Regions from separate parts of the Rhizobium sp. RHZ02 genome, predicted to be linked through region 1. Evidence: riboswitches for the same ligand, from Rfam matches in the RefSeq annotation. Region 1 holds a riboswitch; each other region holds the start of a gene.
The links. A riboswitch is a leader RNA that binds a small molecule or an ion and turns the genes downstream of it on or off. The one in region 1 is predicted to bind thiamine pyrophosphate.

Region 1 (7,684 bases):
GAGTTCACTTGACCAGCAGCTGGGAGCGGATCTGATGGCCCGGCGTATCGATCAGTCCTCATTTCCGTGCAGGAGCCGGAACCCGACGACGTCGAGGTCGACGTCTCAAAGGCCCGAATCTGAAGAAGGTGCTTTCGGTCTGACCGCAGGCGTCGGCGGGTCAGGAAGCTTCACCGGAACATCCGGCTTTTGGGGCCGATTGTCGGTTGTTGCGGGTGCGGCCGGGCCGCTTTCATCAAAGTTCACTGATATCCCGAAGAGCTTCCACTGACGATCGACAGGCGCATAGAGTAGCTCGAAATGCACCTGGATTGGCACCGACGGAAAGAACCCCGCCATATGCAACTTGCCGTCTGGCTCGATCTGCGGAAGCACGGTTAGTTGCGGCTCGATGACCGCAAGGCCACTCAGGTCGTATCCCTGTTTTCGTTGCGAGGCAAAGATCTCTGCAAGTTGCGCGGAATTATTGGCCTGAAAGCCTGGCGAGCCGAGTTCCCGCAGAACGGTGTAGTTGCCAGTCTTGTTCGCCTGGTCGAGGGCAAGAAGCGTGTTTCGCACAAGGATAAGAACGCCATTTCGATCGATATCTGCCGGACGCGGTGCTCTTGAAACATCTTCCTTCAGGGATTTCTTGATTTCGGCGCGAACGGGGCTTTCAAAGCCGGCCTCTATGCAAAGGACTGCCAGCGCCGCGACGATAAATTTGAACGGCAGATGCATCGTTGAGGATCTCGGCTCGCGTGAACCGAACGGCTGTAGCGCTCGGACGATCACCACGTGAATGTCAACCCCGCGGTCCCACCGAAAGTACCTTCGCTCGCCCCTACGCCGACGCCGCCATGGATCAGCAGATTCTCTGTAATCCGCGCGTAAGCGCTGCCAGCGAAAGCGTTCTCGCCTTCGAACGTGCCCCAATTGATGGACACCGCAAAGTTCTTGTCATTCGGAAGGGTTCCCCCACCCATCGCCAGCGCCATCGCCGTGCCCTCGTAGGCCTTGTCGATGCGTCCATTCATCGGCGACATGCTGGATTCGAGGCTGCTGACGCGATTGTCCAGGGAATCGATGGCGTTTGTATTTGCGGCTACACGCGTATCGAGGCCGGCGATCTCAGTCGTATGGAGGTTGAGAAGTTGGTATTGTTCGTAATGCGCGTCTCGTGATCGGCAAGTTCGTTCGTGTTCTGGGCGACATTCTGATTGGTGGCGTCCAGCTGGGAGCCATTGATCGCATCCGTCGAGGTCGCCGAAATCGTGCCGGGCGCGACGTTGACGATCTTTCGCTCGGCGGCCGGCGCCCCGACGGAGACGACATTGGCGATACCGCCATCCGACGAACCAGCTCCGAGCGCCACTGAATTCTGCCCTGATGACACTGAGCCGGTCCCCAGGGCAAGACTATTTAGGCCCCGGGCACTGCTGTTAAATCCAATCGCTGTTGCCTGATTGCCGGAGGACGAACTCCTATTACCAACCGCAGTGCTATTGCCGCCACTTGCACTGCTGTCACCTCCGAGCGCGACTGCGCCGCCAGCACTGGCAAGGCTTCTGACGCCAGCAGCCAAAGTATCAACACTGGTGCCCCGACTGTCGACCCCAATGGCAACCGCACCGGCACCCGTCGTCAGGCTTCGAGCACCAACGGCCGTGCTGTCCACACTCTGCGCATTGCTGTCGACCCCCAGGGCAGTCGCGCCAGGGCCGGCAGCTCTGCTATTTTCCCCGATGGCTGTGCTGTTGAATCCGGAGGCGTTGCTGGCCAAACCAACGGCGACCGCGCCCCTGTCCGTCGCCTGAGAATTTTGACCAACTGCCACCGATGCCGCACCGGACGCATTCGTCGTTGTGCCGAGGGCAGTGGCGGCTCCGCCTGTCGCCTTGCTTCCCGCACCGAAAGCGGAGTTTGCTCCCGCGGCGCCTGCCGCTGTCGCATTGGTTCCGCAGGCGACGTCATTGACACCACCGGCAGCCGCCCCGTCTCCCGAGCCTGTGGTGTTTGCGCAGACGAACAGGGCCAGGGCAGGTGCGGGCGAGATTATTGTTATGGTAGCAGATAGGAGAACACACACGGCAGGAAGCGGTACAAATACTGCAGCATGAAGTGTTCGCATCAAGACCTCCCTTCGGTCGCCAACCGAGTTGGACGATTGTATCGGCATTGTCTTGCCGGCCTATTGGCCGCGTGTAATCAAGCAGTCGAGTAGGTCAGAACCGAAAATCGTCGGACGCCCATGGAACTCGCCTTTACCCAGCGAGCGGGAGTATGCCATTTGACACAATTCCTGGAAAGTAAACAAAAATAAGTAAATGCAACACGATCGCTGTGTCGGCTGCCATCTAACCATGCTTACAACTGCCGGCTATTAACCGCCGAACATTTGGAAAGTGCCATGGTTCGGACAGAGAAAAGCGGCGCCGGAATCGGTAAAAGGTTGCTCACCGCAATCCAGAAGTGAAACGTTTGCAGGGGGAATCCAAGTCCTTCCGTCAGCTGTATTATGGCGCGCTATCAGATGAGTGATGCAACCGCCAGAAGGCCGGCAGGCGCCGCGCCTCCTTCGGGGCCTTTCCTGGCATGGCCGGGTTCACCTGGCGATGTCATTTTATGGATGACAGGCCAGCGCTTCTCTGCGAGAAGAAGGCAGTGAGAGACAGGGGCGCCCTCGAAAGATGGGCTGAGAAGGACCCTTTGAACCTGAACCGGATAATGCCGGCGGAGGGAGTCGCTCGGGACGTTTCGCCTCCTGCGTCAGTCCCCGCGCCTTTCTCCCCGATCGAAAGGCGCACCATGCAAGATCAGACCTTACCGGGAATACTGCTGAGCGAACTGCGCGCGCAACCGCCGCTCGTGCACTGCATCACCAACTTCGTTGCCATGAACATCGCAGCCAATGTGCTTCTGGCCGCCGGCGCGTCTCCCGCCATGGTGCATGCGGAAGAAGAGGCTGGCGAGTTTGCGGCGATCGCAGGCGCACTGACAATCAACATCGGCACACTGTCGTCATCCTGGTTGCGCGGCATGGAGGCGGCAGCCCTCGCCGCCAGCCAGTCCGGCAAGCCATGGGTTCTCGATCCGGTTGCCCATTATGCCACCTTATTCCGCCGGGCGGCCGTTGATCGGCTGCTGGAACTCGGTCCAACCATCATTCGTGGCAACGCCTCCGAGATCATTGCCCTTGCCGGTGGCGAAAGTCGGGGCCAGGGGGTGGACAGTCGTGACGGGGTCGAACAGGCAGAGGAATCCGCCAGGCTGCTTGCGAGGACACACGGTGCGACGGTCGCGGTAACCGGCGTCGTCGATTTCGTCACCGACGGTGAACGAGCTGCCTGGATTGAAGGCGGGTCGGCCTTGATGCCCAAGGTGACCGCGCTCGGCTGCGCACTGACCTGCCTCGTCGGAGCATTCACGGCGATCCGGCCTGCCGCGCCGTTCGAGGCAACGGTTGCAGCGCTTACGACCTTTGCTGTTGCCGGTGAGATGGCAGCCAGCAGCGCGGACGGCCCGGGTTCGTTTTCTCCGGCGTTTCTCGATGCGCTTGCAGCGCTTGACGCCCCGCTCCTCGATCGCCATGCAAGGGTGCGTTTCGCATGAGGACCATCGACCTTTCACTTTATCTTGTCCTCGATCCCGGTCTTTGTGCCGGCTTCGGCATGGTGGAGACCGCGCGGGCGGCTGTTGCTGGCGGAGCGAGCGTTGTCCAGCTGCGCGACAAGCATGCCGATACACCCCTGATGATCGAAACAGGTCGGGCGCTCAAGGCGGCTTTGTCTGGCACCGGTGCCTTGCTCATCGTCAACGATGACGTGGAGGCTGCCGTCGCAATTGGTGCTGATGGTCTGCACATCGGGCAAGAGGACATGGATGCGCGAACTGCCCGCGCGCGGATTGGAGACGATATGATCCTTGGCCTCTCCGTTGAGACCGAGGCGCTGGCCGCGGGGGTCGATCCGGCAATCGTCGACTACGCGGGTATCGGCCCGGTCTTTGCGACATCGACGAAGGCGGATCACAAGGAGCCGACCGGTTTTGCTGGCCTTGCTCGCCTCGTGCGCATCTGCCCCGTTCCCGCAGTCGCAATCGGCGGGCTGAAGGCGGCTCATGTCGGGGATGTCTTTGCTGCTGGGGCTGACGGTCTTGCCGTCGTCTCTGCGATATGCGGCACGCGTGACCCTGAGGCGGCGGCTCGCGAGATCGCGGAAAACATCAGAAAGGTTCACCGATGATCCGAAACGTTCTCTCCATTGCCGGGTCCGATCCTTCCGGCGGCGCCGGAATCCAGGCGGACCTGAAGGCCGTCTCTGCCCGCGGTGTCTACGGCATGGCAGTGCTGACCGCGCTGACGGCGCAAAACACACAGGGCGTTTGCGGTGTGCATCTGGTTCCGGCTGCCTTCGTCGCCGACCAGATCAAGGCAGTGTTTGCCGATGTCCGTGTTGATGCAATCAAGATCGGCATGATTGCCAATGCCGAAATCGCCAACGCTGTCGCCGATGCGATCGAACCCCACAAGGGCATTCCGGTCGTTCTTGATCCTGTCATGGTCGCCAAGGGCGGGGCTAGCCTCCTCGATGTGTCCGCGGTCGACGTCCTCACCCGACGGCTGCTGCCGCTTGCGACGCTGCTTACTCCCAATCTTCCGGAAGCGGCAGCACTCCTGCATGGACCGACGGCCGATACCCGCGCGGACATGGCTGAGCAGGCGCAAAGCCTGCGTGCTCTTGGCCCGGAGGCGGTGCTGGTCAAGGGCGGTCATCTGCCAAGCCAGGAGAGCCCGGATGTCCTGGCGACAGCCGCAGGGTTGAGCTGGTTCGAGGGGCTCCGGATACCGACGGCGAACACGCATGGCACCGGCTGTACGCTATCGAGCGCGCTTGCCGCCGAGCTCGCGAAGGGGGCGACGCTGCCCGAGGCAGTGGCGGATGCGAAAAGCTACCTCGCCCATGCCGTCGCGCAGGCGGATACGCTTTCTGTCGGTTCCGGGCACGGGCCGGTTCAGCATTTTCATGAGCTTTGGAAGTTGAGAGAAGGACATTCGAGATGACATTGGCGATCAGCGAACAGACCGTCATCATCACCGGGGCCGGGCGTGGCCTGGGCGCCGCCATTGCTGCTGCCTTTGCCCGCGAAGGCGCGAAGGTCGCAATCAACTACCGCAACAGCCGCATCGAGGCCGAGGCGCTTGCCGCGTCATTGGGTGATCGTGCCCGAACCTTCCAGGCGGATGTCCGCGACAGCGAGGCCGTCAAGCGCATGGTGGCCGAGGTCAAGGATACACTCGGTGCGCCGACGACAGTCGTGCACAATGCCTTGACCGACTTCAGCTTCAACGGAGACGCCCGATCGAAGCTCGACCAATTGACCTGGGGTGAAATGACATCACAGCTCGATACCGCCGTGAAAGGGGCTTTGAACGTGATCCAGGCCACCCGCCCGGTCATGGCCACTGCCAGTTTTGGGCGGATCATCACGATCGGCACCAATCTCTTCCAGAACCCGGTGGTGCCCTACCATGACTACACGGCTGCCAAGGGTGCGCTTCTGTCCTTGACCCGCACGGCGGCCGCAGAGCTTGGCCCATCAGGCATTACCGTCAACATGGTCTCGGGCGGCTTGCTGCGCGCCACCGAAGCGAGCAGCGCCACACCGGATGCGGTCTTCGATCTGATTGCGGCAAACACCCCGCTCCGGCAAGTGACGACGCCCGAGGAAATGGCTGATGCGGTCCTGTTTTTCGCAAGCCCCTGGGCACGCGCCGTTTCCGGGCAGAACCTCATCGTCGACGGCGGGCTCGTCTTCGGCTGAGGCAAAGCCACCTCAGGACTTGACCGCACCCGCGGTCAAGCCGGCGATGATGTGCTTCTGCGCCAGGAAGAAGACGATGATCGTTGGCATGATTGTCAGCGTGATGAAAGCGAGCACCAGCTGCCAGGCAGTGCCGAACTCGCCGCGATAAACCATGATGCCGAGCGGCCAGGGATACATCGTCTCCGAATTCAGCATGATCAGCGGCAGGATGTAGCTGTTCCAGCTGCCGACAAAGGAGATGATGCTGACCGTTGCAATGATCGGCCGCGAGAGCGGCAGCGAGATGTGCCAGAAAAACCGGATGTAGCCACAGCCGTCGACGATGGCAGCCTGGAACAATTCTTCCGGAAGGTTGCGAAAATAGTTCCTGAACAAGAGAATGCTCATGCCGAGGCCAAAGGCGACCTGCGGCAGGACGACACCCCAGTAGGAATTCAACAGGCCCAGGTCCCGGATCCGGATGAACAAGGGAAGGATGGCGGTCGCGGCCGGAAACATCAGGCCGATCAGGAAGTAATTGAGCAGGAAGCCGGCACCGAAGAACTTTACATGCGCGAAGGTGAAGGCAGCCATGGCGGAAACCGAAACCGTCAGGCAGACAGTCAAGGTGGCGATGATCAGCGAATTCATCATCTGTCGCCAGTAACGGTCTCCGAAGAGAATGTCGGTATAGTTCTCCGGATGCCATGCGGCAGGCAGCCCGAAGGGGTTGGTTCTGAGGTCGCCGAGGTCCTTGAAGCCGCCAAGTGCCGTCGTCATCAGGGGAACCAGCACGATCGCCGCGATGAGCGTCAGCGAAACATAGAGATAGATCTTCGTGCCGGTCGTGGTCCGGGCAGATGAGGCCATGTCAGTCATTGCGCATGAATATCCGTTTGTAGCCGAAGGCCAGCGTCACGCAGATGACGAAAAGGACGACGCCGACGGCGCTGCCGAGGCCGACCTGCATGCGCGTGACGCCGAAGTTGAACAGGAAGGTGACCATGGTCTGCGTCGCATTGAACGGCCCGCCACCGGTCAGCGGCATGATGAGGTCGAAGAGCTGCAGCGAGCCGACGACGGCAAAGAAGATGGACAGGCGGACCGTCGAACCGAGAAGCGGCAGCGTGATGTAGCGGAACCGTTGCCAGCCGCTCGCGCCATCGATTTCGGCAGCCTCCAGCACGCTCTTGTCGAGCGACTGCAGCCCGGCGATGAACAGCATCATGTGGAAGCCGAAATACTTCCAGACGACGACAGCCAGCACCGCATAGATTGCCAGGTCCTTGTCTGCCAGAACATAGGGTGTCTCGACGCCAATGAGGTGGGCCGCCGAGGCAAACAAGCCATAGTCGCCGTCATAGACGAAGCGCCAGATGAGGCCTGCCGCCACCTCCGCCAGGACGTAGGGCAGAAAGAAGATCAAGCGGAAGAGAACCACACCGGCGATCCGGTGCGCCAGCATCATCGCCAGCCAGATCGCGAGCGGAATCTGAACCAGAATGGAAACAACGATGATCAGGGCATTGTTTTTCAATGCTGTTATGAAGGCGCTGTTCTTGAACAGGACCTCGAAATTCCGCATGCCGACAAACTGTGTCGGCAGACCGTAGCCATCCCACTTGTAGAGACTGTACCAGGCCGCCTCGCCCATCGGCAGGATGACGAAGATCGTGAACAGCAGCAGTGCTGGCGGCAGAAACAGAAGCAGGACAGGCAGGCGCCGCGCCAGGCTGGGATCCTTGCTGCGCGCCGACGATCTTAAAGTCGGGCGCGCACGGATGACGCTCGTCGCGCTGATGGTGGTCATTAAAGCCGATCCTCCTCATTCAGATTGAGGGCGGCGCGGATGCTTCTCCGCGCCGCGATAGTCTTGATCAGAGCTGATCCTGCTCGAAGG
Region 2 (7,684 bases), on a different contig from region 1:
TCCGCCGGCGTGGAATCGAAATCGCCGACCCACAATTCCGGAACGACGCCGAGCGCTGCCGCATGACGCATGCCACCATCGGCGGCTATGAAACGGCTGCCCGACATGGCATGTCGCAGGCGGTCGGTTATCTGCAACTCGCCGCCAAGCAGAATGGTGAAGGTGGATTGGCTCATGGGCACTGCCCATAGCGCAAACCAGGGGGGAAGGGAAAGGGCCGCCGCTCAGGCTTCGTCAGCGATATCCTTGACGCGAGCCTCAAAAACACTTTCGAAGCCGGAAATGAACTTCTCGAATAGCTCTCCGAACGCCTCGATCTCTTCCGGCTTCCAGTCTTTGACCACTTCGGAAACGAATGCGAGCTTCTGCGCGCGTATTTCCGACAGCAACCTCTGCCCGAGCGGCGTCATCACGACGATGATCCGCCGCGCATCCGCCTGAGATGCCTTTCGCCGCAGAATATTCCGCCCCACCATTTCCGCGACGATGCGGCTTGCGCGCGAGGGGTCGATCCGCATCATCTCGGCAATCGTCCCAACCGTTACGTCGCCAGCCTCTTGTGCACGCCGCACAGCGTCCAGCACGTCGAGGTGTGACAGCTCGAGGCCCGGTGCGACACTTTGGATCGCGAGCCGACCGATCAGTCTCCGCCCGGTCATGAGACGCATACGGGTCATGCTTTGCCCAATGCGCAGGATGTCCGGCTCATGCGTCTCGGCGTCAGTCTCGGTCGGATTCGTCAAGCTCTCGTTCATTGCGGTAACATAGCATCTCAGGCGTCAATTGAGAATATGCCAATGTCAATCAAGTGACGTTGACAAATATATGCTAACAGCACATAAATGGCCACTCTCCAATTTGGAACGACGCTTCATGGATACTCAAATTGCCGCAGCGCCGCTTGTGACGGATCACCGCCGGCGGTTCATCCTCTTCCTTTTCCTGATGGCAGCCATGTTCATGGCGACACTCGACAACCAGATCGTCGCAACGGCTTTGCCGACGATCGTCGGCGAGTTCGGCCACCTCGAGCGGTTCAGCTGGGTCGGCTCCGCCTATCTTCTCGCCGTGAGCGCGGTGATGCCGCTTTACGGCAAGCTCGGTGACCTCTTCGGCCGCAAGTATGTGATGATGGCCGCGATCATGATCTTCACGGTCGGTTCCGCCGTTTGCGGACTGGCGGTATCCATGAACACGCTGATTGCGGCCCGCGTGCTGCAGGGGCTTGGCGGCGGCGGCATCATGGTGTCGATCTTCGCCGTCAACGCCGACCTCTTCGAACCGCGCGAACGGGCGCGTTACCAGAGCTATTCCAGCCTCGTTCTGATGGCGTCGGGCGCTATCGGACCCGTCCTTGGCGGGGCAATGAGCGATCTCTTCGGCTGGCGCTCGATCTTCCTCGTCAATGTTCCGATCGGTTTCGTCGTCCTTGTCGGTCTGGCCTTGATGCTGCCCTACCGGAAGCCCAACCGCCGTCCGAAGATCGATTACGCCGGCGCCCTGCTGCTCGCCTTGACGACGGCTAGCATCGTTCTTGCCGCCGATGGCTCTCAGGTTTTCGGCTCGCTTGTTGCTCCTCAAAGCCTGGCGATCATGGCGCTCGGTGTAGCGGCGGCCATCGGTTGGATCTTCGTCGAGCGACGCGCCGCCGAGCCGATCGTTCCCCTGTCACTGTTTCGCAATTCGACATTCAGCCTGTTGCTCATCATGTCGATCATGAGCGGCGCGATCGGCATCGGCATGGTCAATTATTTCGCGTTGTTCCTGCAGACGACGACCGGCCTCTCGCCATCGGCGGCCGGAGCGTTCTTCATTCTTCTGACCGGCGGCATCGTCTGCGGGTCGCTGTCGGCCGGTCGCATCATCTCCATCACCGGGCGCTACAAGCCCTTCGCGATCGCAAGCCTGACCTGCAGTGCCATCGCGTTTGCGCTGCTCACTCAGGTTCATGTCGGAACACCGGTCATGGTGATCGGGGCGGTGATGGCTCTCCACGGCTTCGGCGTCGGCCTTGCACAGCAGGTCCCGGTCATCGGCGTCCAGAATGCCGCTCCGGCGCGCGACGTCGGCGCCGCAACGGGATCGGTGACGCTGTCGCGCATGGGCGGCGCATCGATCGCCATCTCCATTTATGGCGCGATCATCGGCTCGCAGCTCGGCAAGACCGGACTCTCAATTCCCGGCGTGACCGATATCGAGCAACTGACGCCAAGGATGCTGGCGGCGTTGCCGGAACAGGCGCGTCAAGCCGTCGCCGACGCCTATGCCAGCGCGTTCACGCCGCTTTTCATGGCATCCTGCGCGATCGCTCTCATCGGCCTTTGTGCCGCCTTGATGCTGAAACCGACGCAGTTGCCCCGCGTGGTAGAGGTGCGGCCGGCGGCAAGGGCCGAAGCCGCCGAGTAAATGCCGATGGCGGCCTAAGGCCGCCTCTTGCAAGACGCCAAGCGTGGCGATACATCTCAAGCGCTCTAACGGGGTGCCCGTGCCATAAGGCGCGCGGCTGAGAGGCTGAAAGCCAACCCGCGGAACCTGATCCGGCTAACACCGGCGGAGGGATTAGACGCGTGACATCTGGCACCGCCCTTTTCCCCTTCAAGCAAACCAGAGGAGAGGTGCCATGTTCAAATTCAAATTCCCGAGCCGTTCGTTGCTTGCCACGATCTTCATCGCGACTACCGGCCTGGCCGGCGCCGGTGCACAGGCGGCAGGCAAGACGCTTACCGTCTACACCTATGAAAGCTTCACATCCGAATGGGGTCCGGGGCCGAAGGTCAAGGAAGCGTTCGAGAAGACCTGCGGCTGCAACGTCAGTTTCGTCAGCGTGGCGGATGGTGTGGCACTGCTGTCGCGTCTTAAGCTCGAAGGCGCCGGCACGAAGGCAGATGTCGTGCTTGGCCTGGACACCAACCTGACCACGGAAGCGAAGGCGACCGGCCTGTTCGATGCGAGCGGCATCGATGTCGGCGGGCTCAAGGTGCCGGGCGGCTACAAGGACGATGTATTCGTGCCGTACGACTATGGCCACTTCGCTGTCATCTACGACACGCAGACGATCAAGAACCCTCCGCAAAGCATGAAGGATCTGGTCGAAGGTGACCCTTCGCAGAAGATCGTCATCGAGGACCCACGCACCTCGACGCCCGGGCTCGGTCTCCTGTTATGGGTAAAATCCGTCTACGGCGACAAGGCGCCGGAGGCCTGGGCAAAACTCAAGAAGCGGGTGTTGACGGTAACGCCCGGTTGGTCAGAGGCCTATGGGCTGTTCACCAAGGGGGAAGCACCGATGGTGCTTTCCTACACGACGTCGCCTGCCTATCACATGGTCGCGGAGAATACGGACCGCTACCAGGCGGCTGCATTTTCAGAGGGCCATTACATACAGATCGAAGTGGCCGGACTGCTGAAGAATGCGCCTGACAAGGAACTTGCGCGCGATTTCCTGAAATTCATGGTGACCCCGGGCTTCCAGGACACCATTCCGACCAACAACTGGATGATGCCGGTTTCCGCGACATCGCAACCACTGCCGGATGCGTTCGGCAAGCTCGTGAATCCGTCAAAGACCTTTCTGATGAGCTCGGACGAAGTTGCCGAGAATCGCAAAGCCTGGATCGACGAGTGGCTGGCTGCCATGAGCATGAACTGATGCTTTTGACCAAGGCCGAGATGCGACGGGCGATGCTCGGCGGGGCCGCGAGCCTCGCCGGCATTATCGCTTTCGTCGGCCTTGCGGTCCTTGCTTTGCTTCTCTCGAGCGGCGGTTCGTCGATTCTTGCGACCGTGTTTGAACCGTACATCCTGCGGATATTGTGTTTCACGCTGTTGCAGGCCGTGCTCTCCACCGCGCTCTCCATCGTTTTTGCCATTCCGGTCGCGCAAGCCCTGGCGCGTCAACGGCATTTCCCCGGCCGTATCTGGATTATCAGGCTGATGGCCGTGCCGATGGGGCTTCCTGTTCTGATTGGGGCGCTCGGATTGATTGGTATCTGGGGGCGGCAGGGCATCATGAACTCGGCGCTGCTTGAGTTCGGCCTGGCGGAACCGGTCAGCATATACGGGCTCTCGGGGATCCTGCTGGCACATGTCTTCTTCAACATGCCACTGGCGGCCCGCCTGATGCTGGCCGCACTGGACCGTGTGCCATCGGAATATTGGCTGATGGCGAGTGGCTTGGGCATGCGCTCCGGCTCGACTTTTCGCTTCATCGAATGGCCGGTCCTGCGCTCGGTCGTCCCCGGTATCGCCGGCCTGATTTTCATGCTGTGCGCCACGAGCTTCACGCTTGTGCTGATGTTGGGTGGTGGCCCTGCGGCAACGACGGTCGAGGTTGCCATCTATCAGTCCCTGCGCTTCGATTTCGACCCTGGCCGGGCCGTTACGCTTTCCCTGCTTCAGATCGTACTTACATCAATGATCCTCGGGGCGCTGTCGCTTCTTCCCGCTCCGGAGGATGAGGGCATGACAGTTGGCAAGCCTGTCAGGCGTCCGGATGGGCGACTGCCGGGCGCGCGGCTTGTGGATGGTGGCGTCCTGCTGCTTGCCACGCTGTTTCTAGCGCTCCCTTTAATGTCCGTGGTCCTGGCCGGCCTGCGGTCCGATCTGATGAAGCTCTTGCGCGAGCCCATCTTCTGGCAATCGGCTGCGACCAGTCTGGTTATTTCGATTTCGGCGGCTGCTCTCGCTTTGCTGATTTCGATGACATTGGTGAGCGCGCGCCGCGCGGCGCTTCTCCAGGGTTCAGGTGCCTTCGGCAGGAGGTTTCTTTTTGCCGCCTTGGGCGGCGCGTCGTCGCTGGTGTTGCTCGTGCCGCCAATCGTCCTTGCGACTGGCTGGTTCCTTGCCTTGAGAAATCTCGGTAACGTGAGCGCCGTCGCTCCGGTGCTGATTGTCGCCATCAACGCGTTGATGTCGCTGCCCTTTGTGATGCGCGTCCTTGAACCGGCTTTCATCGTCCACAAGCATCGGACGCAGAAGCTTGCGGCGAGCCTCGGTGTCACAGGTTGGGCACGGCTGCGCCTCATCGACACGCCGGCACTGTTCAAGCCGATGCTTACGGCATTTTCGTTCGCGATGGCGCTGTCGCTCGGCGATCTGGGCGCGGTTGCGCTGTTCGGTTCGGACAGCTTCGTCACCCTGCCATGGCTCGTCTATAGCCGCATGGGCAGCTATCGGACGAACGATGCCGATGGGCTGGCGTTGATCCTTGGTGTCGTCTGCCTGTTGCTCACGATCGCCGGTACGATGGGCCCAGCGCGCCTAGAGGTTGCCGTCCATGGTTGATCCTGAGTTCGCGATCGAGATGCAGCAGGTCGGTCTTCAGCTCGGCAATCAGAATTTTCAGTTTGATTGCCGGCTTCCCACCGGTGCCGTGATTGCCGTGACGGGGACGTCCGGGGCCGGCAAGTCAACCTTCCTCAATCTGCTTGCCGGCTTCGACACGGCTCTCAAGGGGCGGATCCTGATCGCCGGAAAAGATGTGACCGAGGTTTACCCGGCGCAGCGGCCGGTCTCCCTGGTCTTCCAGGACAACAATCTGTTCGCGCACCTCGATATCTTTACCAACATCGGCCTTGGCATTAGCCCGTCGTTGAAACTCACGACCGCAGATTGCCGAACCATCTCGTCTTCGCTTGAAAAGGTGGGGCTCGCCGGTTTCGAGCGGCGGATGCCAGGGACGCTCTCCGGCGGGGAACGGCAGCGGGTAGCCTTTGCACGCGCGCTTGTTCGCAACCGGCCGGTGCTGCTGCTGGACGAGCCCTTCGCGGCCCTCGACCCCGGTCTGCGAAACGGAATGGCGGCGCTGCTGCTCGACATGCATCGTGAAACCGGCAATACCGTCGTCGTCGTCTCGCACGATCCGGACGAGGTCAAACGCATCGCAGACTTCGGTCTTTTCCTTGAAGACGGCAGGATTGTCGTGGCGGCTCCAATTGACGAATTTCTGGGCCGATCGGACCATCCAGGATTGACGCAATTTCTCCGCAGTTGACGAATCTGGCAGTCGCAACGGCACTTTCGCCATAATTTGAGGCGACCGAGGAAACTCAAAGCACGTTAGGCTTGCTAAAATACAACGGCGCCACATTTACTTAGAGTCTCGCTATGCAACCGATGCGGAAATCAGTTACAGCAAAGACTTGTGTCCCCGATTGTGCAGTGCAAGAGCGGGGACGGACGCCTGTTGAATCACGATGAGACCGGCCGGGTCGCGGAAGCGGACCGGTTGACACGCAAGATGACTTGGAGAGCCAGACTGGACAGTATGCCGACGTGGAAATTCCCCGCGCCTTCCAGTGATGTGCTCTCGTCTGCGTGCCGTCTGGTGCGACGAGCCTCGGTCGTCTGTGCGACGAGCATGGCGCTGTACGGTTGTCAGTCCATTCTCGAGCAGTCCTATCAGCCAAGCGTTGCGCCGTCCTCCAATCCGCAGATCGTCGATGAAGTCCAGAAGAACGATCCGCGCGCGGCCATGGGTGCGCGCGAACATCCGCGCATCGTTGCGAGCTATGGAGGCGAGTACAAGGACGCAAAGACCGAGCGCCTGGTCGCCCGGATCACGGGCGCGCTGACAGCCGTCTCCGAGAACCCGAGCCAGTCCTATCGCATCACCATCCTGAACTCCCCGGCTATCAACGCATTCGCTCTGCCGGGCGGTTATCTCTATGTGACACGCGGTCTGCTGGCGCTCGCCAACGATGCATCCGAGGTCGCTGCCGTTCTCTCGCATGAGATGGGCCACGTTACGGCAAACCACGGCATCGAACGGCAGAAGCGCGAGGAGGCGGAAGTCATCGCCAGCCGCGTCGTTGCCGAGGTGCTGTCGAGCGATATTGCCGGCAAGCAGGCTCTGGCGCGCGGCAAGCTCCGATTGGCTGCTTTCTCGCGGCAGCAGGAATTGCAGGCCGACGTGATCGGCGTCCGTATGCTTGGTGAAGCAGGCTATGATCCCTATGCCGCTGCGCGGTTCCTGGACTCCATGGCCGCCTATAGTCGTTTCATGTCGGTCGATCCTGAGGCGGATCAGAGCCTCGACTTCCTCTCCAGCCACCCGAACTCTGCGCAGCGCATCGAACTCGCGCGCGATCATGCACGTGCCTTCGGCCAGGAAGGCAAAGTTGGCGATACGGGCAGGGACTATTATCTCGATGGGATCGATGGCCTGCTCTACGGCGACAGCCCGGAGGAAGGCTATGTCCGCGGCCAGACCTTCCTGCATGGCGGGCTTGGCATTCGCTTCGACGTACCTCCCGATTTCAAGATCGACAACAAGGTCGAGGCGGTTATGGCGACCGGTCCGGGCGACATCGCAATCCGCTTCGATGGTGTTGCCGATAACCAGAACCAAAGCCTGACCAACTATATCTCGAGCGGCTGGGTTACCGGTCTCGATCCGTCGACCATTCAGCAGATCACGGTCAACGGTATGGAGGCCGCAACGGCACGCGCGAGTGCAGATCGTTGGGATTTCGACGTCACGGTGATCCGCAACAATGCGCAGATTTTCCGGTTCCTGACGGCCGTCCCGAAGGGAAGCCCGGTCTTGCAGCAGACGGCCGACGTCTTGCGGGCAAGCTTCCGCCGCATGACCCCGGATGAAACGGCTTCCCTGAAGCCTCTGCGGGTCCGGGTCGTCAAGGTACGGCCGGGCGAGAACATCACGACGCTTGCTTCGCGGATGATG
Region 3 (7,684 bases), on a different contig from region 1:
CTCGATACAGGCGCAGATTATTAATCTCCTGCTCGATCTGCAGGAGAAGTATGGCCTGACTTACCTCTTCATCGCCCACGACCTGGCTGTTGTCCGACATATCAGTACCCGCGTCGGCGTCATGTATCTCGGCCGCCTGGCGGAACTTGCGACGCGCGAGGAGCTGTTCGAGAACCCGCTGCACCCCTACACCAAGGCACTGCTGTCAGCCGTTCCGGAAACCGATCCGGAGCTGGAGCGCACGCGCAAGCGCCAGATCCTGCAGGGCGACGTGCCGAGCCCGCTCAACCCACCGAGCGGCTGCCGCTTCCACTCGCGCTGCCCGATCGCCATGGACGTGTGCAGCAAGGTCGTGCCGGAATGGAAGGAAGCCAAGCCTGGCCATCTCGTCGCCTGCCACGCTGTCAACTCAGGACAGACTGCATGACGGTGAAGGTCGCGATCATCGCTGACGATTTGACCGGCGCGCTCGACACGGGAACCCCCTTTGTCGACGCCGGACTTTCCGTCGCTGTCGCGATCGACGTCAGTGCCATATCGGAAACGCTTGCGACCGGTTGCGAGGTCGTGGTGGTCAACACGGCTTCGAGAGCTCTCCCGGAGGAGGAAGCGGCAGGAAGGGTCAGCGCTGCGGCGAAGGCCCTTCTTGCCGCCTCGCCTCAAATCGTTCTGAAAAAGATCGACTCCCGGCTCAAGGGGAACGTTGCAGCGGAAAGCGTAGCTTTGGCTGCCGTCTTCGGTCACGAGACAATCGTGGTGGCGCCGGCCATTCCCGATCAGGACCGTTTGACCCACAACGGTCACGTCGTCGGTCGTGGTGTCGACAAGCCGCTGCCGATTGCCGAGCTTTTCGATGCAAGTGGTGGAACCGAAGTGCTGGTCCGCGATGCCGAAACGGACAGCGATCTCGACCAAGTGGTTGAGGCACGCGATTGGAAGAGGGCCCTTGCTGTCGGCGCCCGCGGTATCGGAGCTGCACTTGCCCGCAAGATCGGACAGTCGAACAGGACAAGCAACGCTTTTGCCGCATCGAGCCGGACCGTCTTTGCCTTCGGCTCCCGCGACCCGATCACAACAGCACAAATGGCCAGGCTGGAGGGTACCGGCTGCCTCGCCGCTGCCATCGATGCATCCATGGGAGCAGTGCCTTCCGACGCACAAGTTGGCTTGCCGTTACTCGTCCGCTGTACTGGCGAAATCAGCGGCGAAGCCGTGGCAGTTGCCGACCGCTTCGCAAAAGGCGTAAAATCCATCATAGAGATGACGCGCCCGGACATGCTGATGGTCGGCGGTGGCGATACGGCACTGGCAGTTTTTCGCGAGCTCGGCATTCGGGTTCTGAGGCCGCAGGGCGAAATCGAGGCGGGTATTCCGTGGTTCGACGTCGTAACGGCAGACGGCCTGCGTCTGCGCTGCGCGGTGAAGTCCGGGGGCTTCGGTAATTCGGATAGTTTGGTAAGACTGATCGCGCAGAATCAGGCGGCATAGGACATGCCGACGGGGAGAGTGAAGGTGGACGAAGCAAACGGTGTACCGGCGAATGCGCAAGCGGCGCCTGCGGCAAAGCCGGAGCGCGGCAAGGCCGTCAAGCTGGTCGATCGCGTCTTCGACCAGTTGCAGGAGCGTATCCGCTCGGGAAACTATCCGCCGGATTCGCGGCTTCCCGGTGAGCATGAGCTTGCATCGATGCTCGGCGTGTCGCGTCCGATCGTGCGCGACGCCTTGGCACGGTTGCGCGATCAAGGCATCGTCTATGCCCGTCAGGGAGCCGGCACCTTCGTCAGCGCCCACGGTTCGCCGACGACGCAGCTTTCCTATTCGCCGGTCAAGACGATCGCCGATATCCAGCGCTGCTACGAGTTTCGACTGACGATCGAGCCTGCCGCCGCCTACTTTGCTGCCAAGCGCCGTGACGAAGCGGCGATCCAGAGGATTGCCGCAGCGCTCGCCGATCTGCGCGAGGCGACCAGCCACCAGCTCCATCGCACCGACGCCGACTTCACCTTCCATCGGGCCGTCACCGAAGCCGCCAACAACCACTATTACACAGCCTCGATCGATGCCCTGAAGGCCCACATCGCCGTCGGCATGCACCTTCACGGCCTATCGCTGCTTGGTCCGCGTCAGGGCCTCGAGCAGGTCTACGAGGAGCACAACAAGATCTACCTCGCCATCGTCGAAGGACGTGCGGAAGACGCGCGGGCTTTGATGAAGGCGCATCTTGAGGGTTCGCAGAGCCGCCTCTTCGAAGGCCGCGCTCTGGACCTTTCCATGTAGTTGCGGCAGTCGGCTTGACAGCTTTGCTGCTCTGGCTCTAACCTTTTGACATTCACCAGGGGGGTCCCGGCAAGGGGCTGAGATACTGCTATCGTGCGCAGTGACCCGTTGAACCTGATCCAGTTCATACTGGCGTAGGGACGGTGCAAGCGCTCGAAAGCATTGGATTCACGCGTGGAATCCGTGCCGGCGTCTTTTCATCATTCCGGCTGAGGACTGGGTCTCCAAACTTAAAACTTGGAGCCTCAAACCATGAATATTGCCGCAAAGACCATCACCCCGACCGTCACAACAGGCCCCCTACCGGCCTCTCGGAAAATCTACATCCCTGGGGACATTCACCCCGATGTCCGCGTGCCGATGCGCGAAATCAGCGTCCACCCGACATCGGGCGAGCCACCGGTCACGGTCTATGATTCCTCCGGCATCTATACGGTCGAAGGCGCTGACATCAGCATCGAGCAGGGGCTTCCGGAACTGCGCCGCAGCTGGGTGCTCGCGCGCGGCGACGTCGAAGCCTATCGGGGTCGCCAGGTGCGCCCCGAGGATAACGGCTTTGCCAGCGGCGAGCGGCTGACGCCGGAATTTCCCGCCAAGCGCCAACCGCTCCGCGCCAAGGACGGCAAGGCCGTGACCCAGCTCGCCTATGCGCGCGCCGGTATCATCACGCCCGAGATGGAGTTCATCGCCATCCGCGAAAATCTCGGCCGCAAGGCTAAGGCCGAGGCAATTGCGCGCGACGGTGAGAGCTTCGGCGCCCATATTCCCGATCACGTCACCCCGGAATTCGTCCGACAGGAAGTCGCCGCCGGCCGCGCCATCATCCCCGCCAACATCAACCACCCGGAAGCCGAGCCGATGATCATCGGCCGGAACTTCCTGGTGAAGATCAACGCCAATATCGGCAACTCCGCCGTCACCTCCTCGATGGCCGAAGAGGTCGAGAAGATGGTCTGGGCCGCGCGCTGGGGCGCCGACACCGTGATGGATCTCTCCACCGGCCGCAACATCCACAACATCCGCGAATGGATCATCCGCAACTCGCCGCTGCCGATCGGCACCGTGCCGCTCTATCAGGCGCTGGAGAAGGTCGAGGGTATCGCCGAGAACCTGACCTGGGAGGTCTATCGCGATACGCTCATCGAGCAGGCGGAGCAGGGCGTCGACTATTTCACGATCCATGCCGGCGTGCGGCTTCACTACATCCCACTTACGGTCAACCGCGTCACCGGCATCGTTTCACGCGGCGGCTCTATCATGGCCAAGTGGTGTCTTCATCACCATCGCGAAAGCTTCCTTTACGAGCATTTCGAGGAGATCTGCGACATCTGCCGCGCCTATGACGTCTCCTTCTCGCTCGGCGACGGCCTGCGTCCGGGTTCGATTGCCGACGCCAACGACGCCGCACAATTCGCCGAGCTGGAGACCCTCGGCGAACTGACGAAGATCGCCTGGGCCAAGGACTGCCAAGTCATGATCGAGGGCCCGGGCCATGTCCCGATGCACAAGATCAAGGAAAACATGGACAAGCAGCTCGCCGTCTGCGGCGAGGCGCCTTTCTACACGCTGGGACCACTGACGACAGATATCGCCCCGGGCTATGACCACATCACTTCGGGCATCGGTGCTGCGATGATTGGCTGGTTCGGTACGGCGATGCTCTGCTACGTCACCCCGAAGGAGCATCTGGGTCTCCCCGACCGCAACGACGTGAAGACCGGCGTCATCACCTACAAGATCGCCGCCCACGCCGCCGATCTCGCCAAGGGTCACCCGGCAGCTCAATCGCGCGATGATGCGCTGTCGCGCGCCCGCTTCGAATTCCGATGGGAGGATCAATTCAACCTGTCGCTCGATCCGGAGACGGCCCGCAGCTTCCACGACGAGACGCTGCCGAAGGAAGCGCACAAGGTGGCGCACTTCTGCTCCATGTGTGGCCCGAAGTTCTGCTCGATGCGGATTTCGCACGACATCCGCGCTGAAGCGCAGAAAGAAGGGCTCGACGCCATGGCGGCGAAATACCGCGAGGGTGGCGATCTCTATATGCCGATCGATACCATCCAAGAGTCGCGTGACTGAGATGCACGTCCTCGTCAAAGGGGCCGGCGTTGCCGGCCTCACGGTCGCGCACGAACTCACTCTTCGAAGTGCTGACGTCACCGTTATGGATCCGAATCCAGATTTCGGCCAGGCAGCATCATGGCTCGCGGGCGGCATGCTGGCACCGTGGTGTGAGCGTGAAGGCGCGGACGAAGCCGTCTTGCTGCGTGGCCGCGGTGCCATCGATCGGTGGGACATGATGCTGCCCGGCGAGGTACACCGAAACGGCACGCTGGTCGTTGCCCCCGCGCGCGACCAGGGTGAACTCGATCGCTTTGCCAGCCGCACCAGCGGCCATGAATGGCTGGGCGAGGAGCAGATCGGCCCATTGGAGCCGGCTCTCGCAGGCCGCTTCAGGCGTGCTCTGTTCTTCCCGCTGGAAGGACATCTCGATCCGAGACGAGTGCTGGGTCTACTGCGAGAAAAGCTCGCCGCTCGGGGCGTAGCATTCATCGACCAAGTGGCCGAGACCACCGGCTACGACGACATCGTCGATTGCACGGGCGCAGCACGCATTGGGCGAACGAGTGGGCTTCGCGGCGTGCGCGGCGAAATGCTCTATCTACACACGCCCGAGGTCGACCTCGCCAGACCCGTTCGCCTGCTGCATCCGCGCTTCCCCGTCTATATCGTTCCGCGTGGAAATGGCCTGTTCATGGTGGGCGCCACCATGATCGAGACCGAGTTCGCCGGTCCCATCTCGGCGCGTTCGATGATGGAACTGCTGAACGCCGCCTACGCTGTGCATCCCGCCTTTGCGGACGCTACCGTTATCGAAACCGGCGCGGGCATCCGGCCGGCATTCGCCGACAATTTTCCACGCGTGACCCGCGAGGCCGAGGCGGTCGTGCTCAACGGCCTCTATCGCCACGGCTTCCTGCTGGCGCCTACCATGGCGCAGGAAGCTGTGGACCTTGTCTTCTCCAGAACCGAACCAGGAGGAAATTGCCGATGAAACTGATCGTCAACGGCGAGTATCACGACCTCGCTGCGCCAACCTTGTCCGAACTGCTGACGCTGATGGAATACGAAGGCGACTGGCTGGCGACCGCCGTCAACGGCGAAATCGTCCACCGTGAGGACCGCGCCGACCACGCGCTCAACGACAACGACCGGATCGAAATCCTGTCGCCGATGCAGGGAGGCTGACCATGCTGACGCTCTACGACACCGTAGTCTCCTCCCGCCTGCTTCTCGGCACCGCACGGTATCCTTCACCTGCGACCCTCGCGGAGGCCGTCAAGCGATCGGGAACGGAGATCGTCACCGTCTCGCTCCGCCGCGAGACCGCGGGCGGACGGAGCGGCAGTGCCTTCTTCGAGATGATACGGGCATTCGGCGTTCGAGTTCTGCCGAACACCGCGGGCTGCCATGGCGTCTCCGAGGCCGTGCTGACAGCCAAGATGGCGCGCGAGCTCTTCGGCACCAGTTGGATCAAGCTGGAGGTGATCGGCAATCACGATACGCTTCAGCCTGATGTTTTCGGCTTGGTGGAAGCCGCCCGCATCCTTTCCGCCGAGGGCTTTGAGGTCTTTCCCTACACGACCGACGACCTCGTGGTGGCCGAGAAGCTGCTCGAAGCGGGTTGTCGGGTATTGATGCCATGGTGCGCCCCGATCGGCAGTGCGGCGGGACCGCTCAACCTCTCGGCGTTGCGTTCAATGCGCGCACATTTCCCTGACATTCCGCTCATTATTGATGCCGGGATCGGGCGGCCATCACATGCGGCGACCGTCATGGAGCTCGGCTTCGATGCCGTCCTCCTGAACACCGCCGTCGCCGGTGCCGGCAACCCGGCTACCATGGCGGGCGCGTTTGCCAAGGCGATCGAGTCCGGCCGCGAGGCTTTCGGTGCGGGCATGCTCGAACCGCGCGATGTCGCGGTTCCCTCGACACCCATCATCGGAAAGGCCGTATTTGCATGATGCTAGATCCCTTCTATCTCATCGTCGATAGCGCCGAATGGATCGCACGGCTGGTGCCGCTCGGCGTCAAGCTCGTGCAGCTCAGGATCAAGGATAAAGAGACGGCCGAGCTGCGCACCGAAATCCGAACCGCGAAGGCGATTTGCGCTAAGCATGGCTGTCAGCTCATCATCAACGACTACTGGCAGCTTGCCGTCGAAGAAGGATGCGATTTCGTCCACCTCGGTCAGGAAGATCTGGAAGCGGCCGATCTCGGCGCCATTCGTGCCGCCGGCCTGAAGCTTGGGCTGTCCACCCACGACGATGCGGAACTTGCGACGGCGCTAGCGGCAAAGCCGGACTACATCGCGCTCGGTCCGATCTATCCGACCATTCTCAAGCAGATGAAATGGTCGCCGCAAGGACCGGAACGCCTGCGCCTATGGAAGTCGCGCCTCGGCGACCTGCCGCTCGTCGCCATCGGCGGGTTGAACGTCGATCGAATCGAGGGCGTTTTGTCTCAGGGCGCCGACAGCGCTGCCGTCGTGACCGATATTACCCTGAACCCCGATCCGGAGACACGAACGCGGCAGTGGCTTGCTGCCACCGCACCTTGGCGCAGTGTGGAAATGCCATTGGGTCGGTTGCAGAATAGAACGGTCGATGGATCGTTCGGTCGCAACACCTTCAAAAATGATTGATTTGCGGATCGTGCTTCACCATGTTGAACCGGGGACTGGACAACAAGTTGGGCTTGGCACGTATGTTACAACGGACCGAGGAAACGGATGCCGCGCTGATCGACAGGCTTCAGCAAGGCGCATTCAATTATTTCCCGAAGCACTACAATCCCGAAAACGGGCTGGTCGCGGACACCTCCATCGCGGGCGTTCCCTGCAGCATCGCCGCGGTCGGCTTTTCCCTGTCGTCCTATCCCGTCGCAGTCGAGCGCGGCTGGATGCAGCGTTCCGACGCGATCGAATACACGCTGAAGACGCTATGCTTCTTTGCCAACGGCCACCAAGGTCGTGAGCGGCACGCGATCGGCTATCGCGGTTTCTTCTATCATTTCCTGCACATGGACACCGGCCACCGCGCCTGGAACAGCGAGTTGTCGACGATCGACACCACGCTTCTCGTCGCAGGCATGTTGACCGCGGCGGCCTATTTCGACCGCAACACCGAAGACGAGACGGAGATCCGCAGGCTCGCGAGTTTGGTCTACGAGAGAATCGACTGGCACTGGGCGCTGAACAAGGGCCAGACCGTCTGCATGGGCTGGAAGCCGGGCAGCGGCTTCCTGCGCTGGCGCTGGCAGGGCTACGACGAAGCGATCCTGCTTTATACGCTGGCCCTCGCTTCCCCAACACATCCGATCCCGGCGTCGAGCTACGATGCCTTTA

Region 2: another riboswitch for thiamine pyrophosphate. It lies ahead of thiB (thiamine ABC transporter substrate binding subunit); the one in region 1 lies ahead of thiM (hydroxyethylthiazole kinase).
Region 3: another riboswitch for thiamine pyrophosphate. It lies ahead of thiC (phosphomethylpyrimidine synthase ThiC); the one in region 1 lies ahead of thiM (hydroxyethylthiazole kinase).

Annotation. Positions count from the first base shown of each region.
Region 1 is NZ_JACUZX010000001.1:506,663-514,346, forward strand. Features, by position in the region: gene IB244_RS02400 (hypothetical protein) at 106-720, opposite strand; gene IB244_RS02405 (YadA-like family protein) at 771-1,025, opposite strand; gene IB244_RS02410 (hypothetical protein) at 1,085-2,110, opposite strand; TPP riboswitch at 2,643-2,738, shown strand; gene thiM (hydroxyethylthiazole kinase) at 2,788-3,591, shown strand; gene thiE (thiamine phosphate synthase) at 3,588-4,223, shown strand; gene thiD (bifunctional hydroxymethylpyrimidine kinase/phosphomethylpyrimidine kinase) at 4,220-5,041, shown strand; gene IB244_RS02430 (3-oxoacyl-ACP reductase) at 5,038-5,802, shown strand; gene IB244_RS02435 (carbohydrate ABC transporter permease) at 5,815-6,663, opposite strand; gene IB244_RS02440 (carbohydrate ABC transporter permease) at 6,656-7,594, opposite strand; gene IB244_RS02445 (ABC transporter substrate-binding protein) at 7,662-7,684, opposite strand, start outside.
Region 2 is NZ_JACUZX010000002.1:221,128-228,811, forward strand. Features, by position in the region: gene IB244_RS03900 (thiamine diphosphokinase) at 1-176, opposite strand, end outside; gene IB244_RS03905 (MarR family winged helix-turn-helix transcriptional regulator) at 225-755, opposite strand; gene IB244_RS03910 (MDR family MFS transporter) at 874-2,406, shown strand; TPP riboswitch at 2,466-2,576, shown strand; gene thiB (thiamine ABC transporter substrate binding subunit) at 2,621-3,649, shown strand; gene thiP (thiamine/thiamine pyrophosphate ABC transporter permease ThiP) at 3,649-5,283, shown strand; gene IB244_RS03925 (ATP-binding cassette domain-containing protein) at 5,276-5,992, shown strand; gene IB244_RS03930 (M48 family metalloprotease) at 6,239-7,684, shown strand, end outside.
Region 3 is NZ_JACUZX010000002.1:255,145-262,828, reverse strand. Features, by position in the region: gene IB244_RS04090 (ABC transporter ATP-binding protein) at 1-427, shown strand, start outside; gene IB244_RS04085 (four-carbon acid sugar kinase family protein) at 424-1,488, shown strand; gene IB244_RS04080 (FCD domain-containing protein) at 1,513-2,277, shown strand; TPP riboswitch at 2,325-2,436, shown strand; gene thiC (phosphomethylpyrimidine synthase ThiC) at 2,530-4,356, shown strand; gene thiO (glycine oxidase ThiO) at 4,358-5,332, shown strand; gene thiS (sulfur carrier protein ThiS) at 5,329-5,526, shown strand; gene IB244_RS04060 (thiazole synthase) at 5,529-6,302, shown strand; gene IB244_RS04055 (thiamine phosphate synthase) at 6,299-6,982, shown strand; gene IB244_RS04050 (glucoamylase family protein) at 7,045-7,684, shown strand, end outside.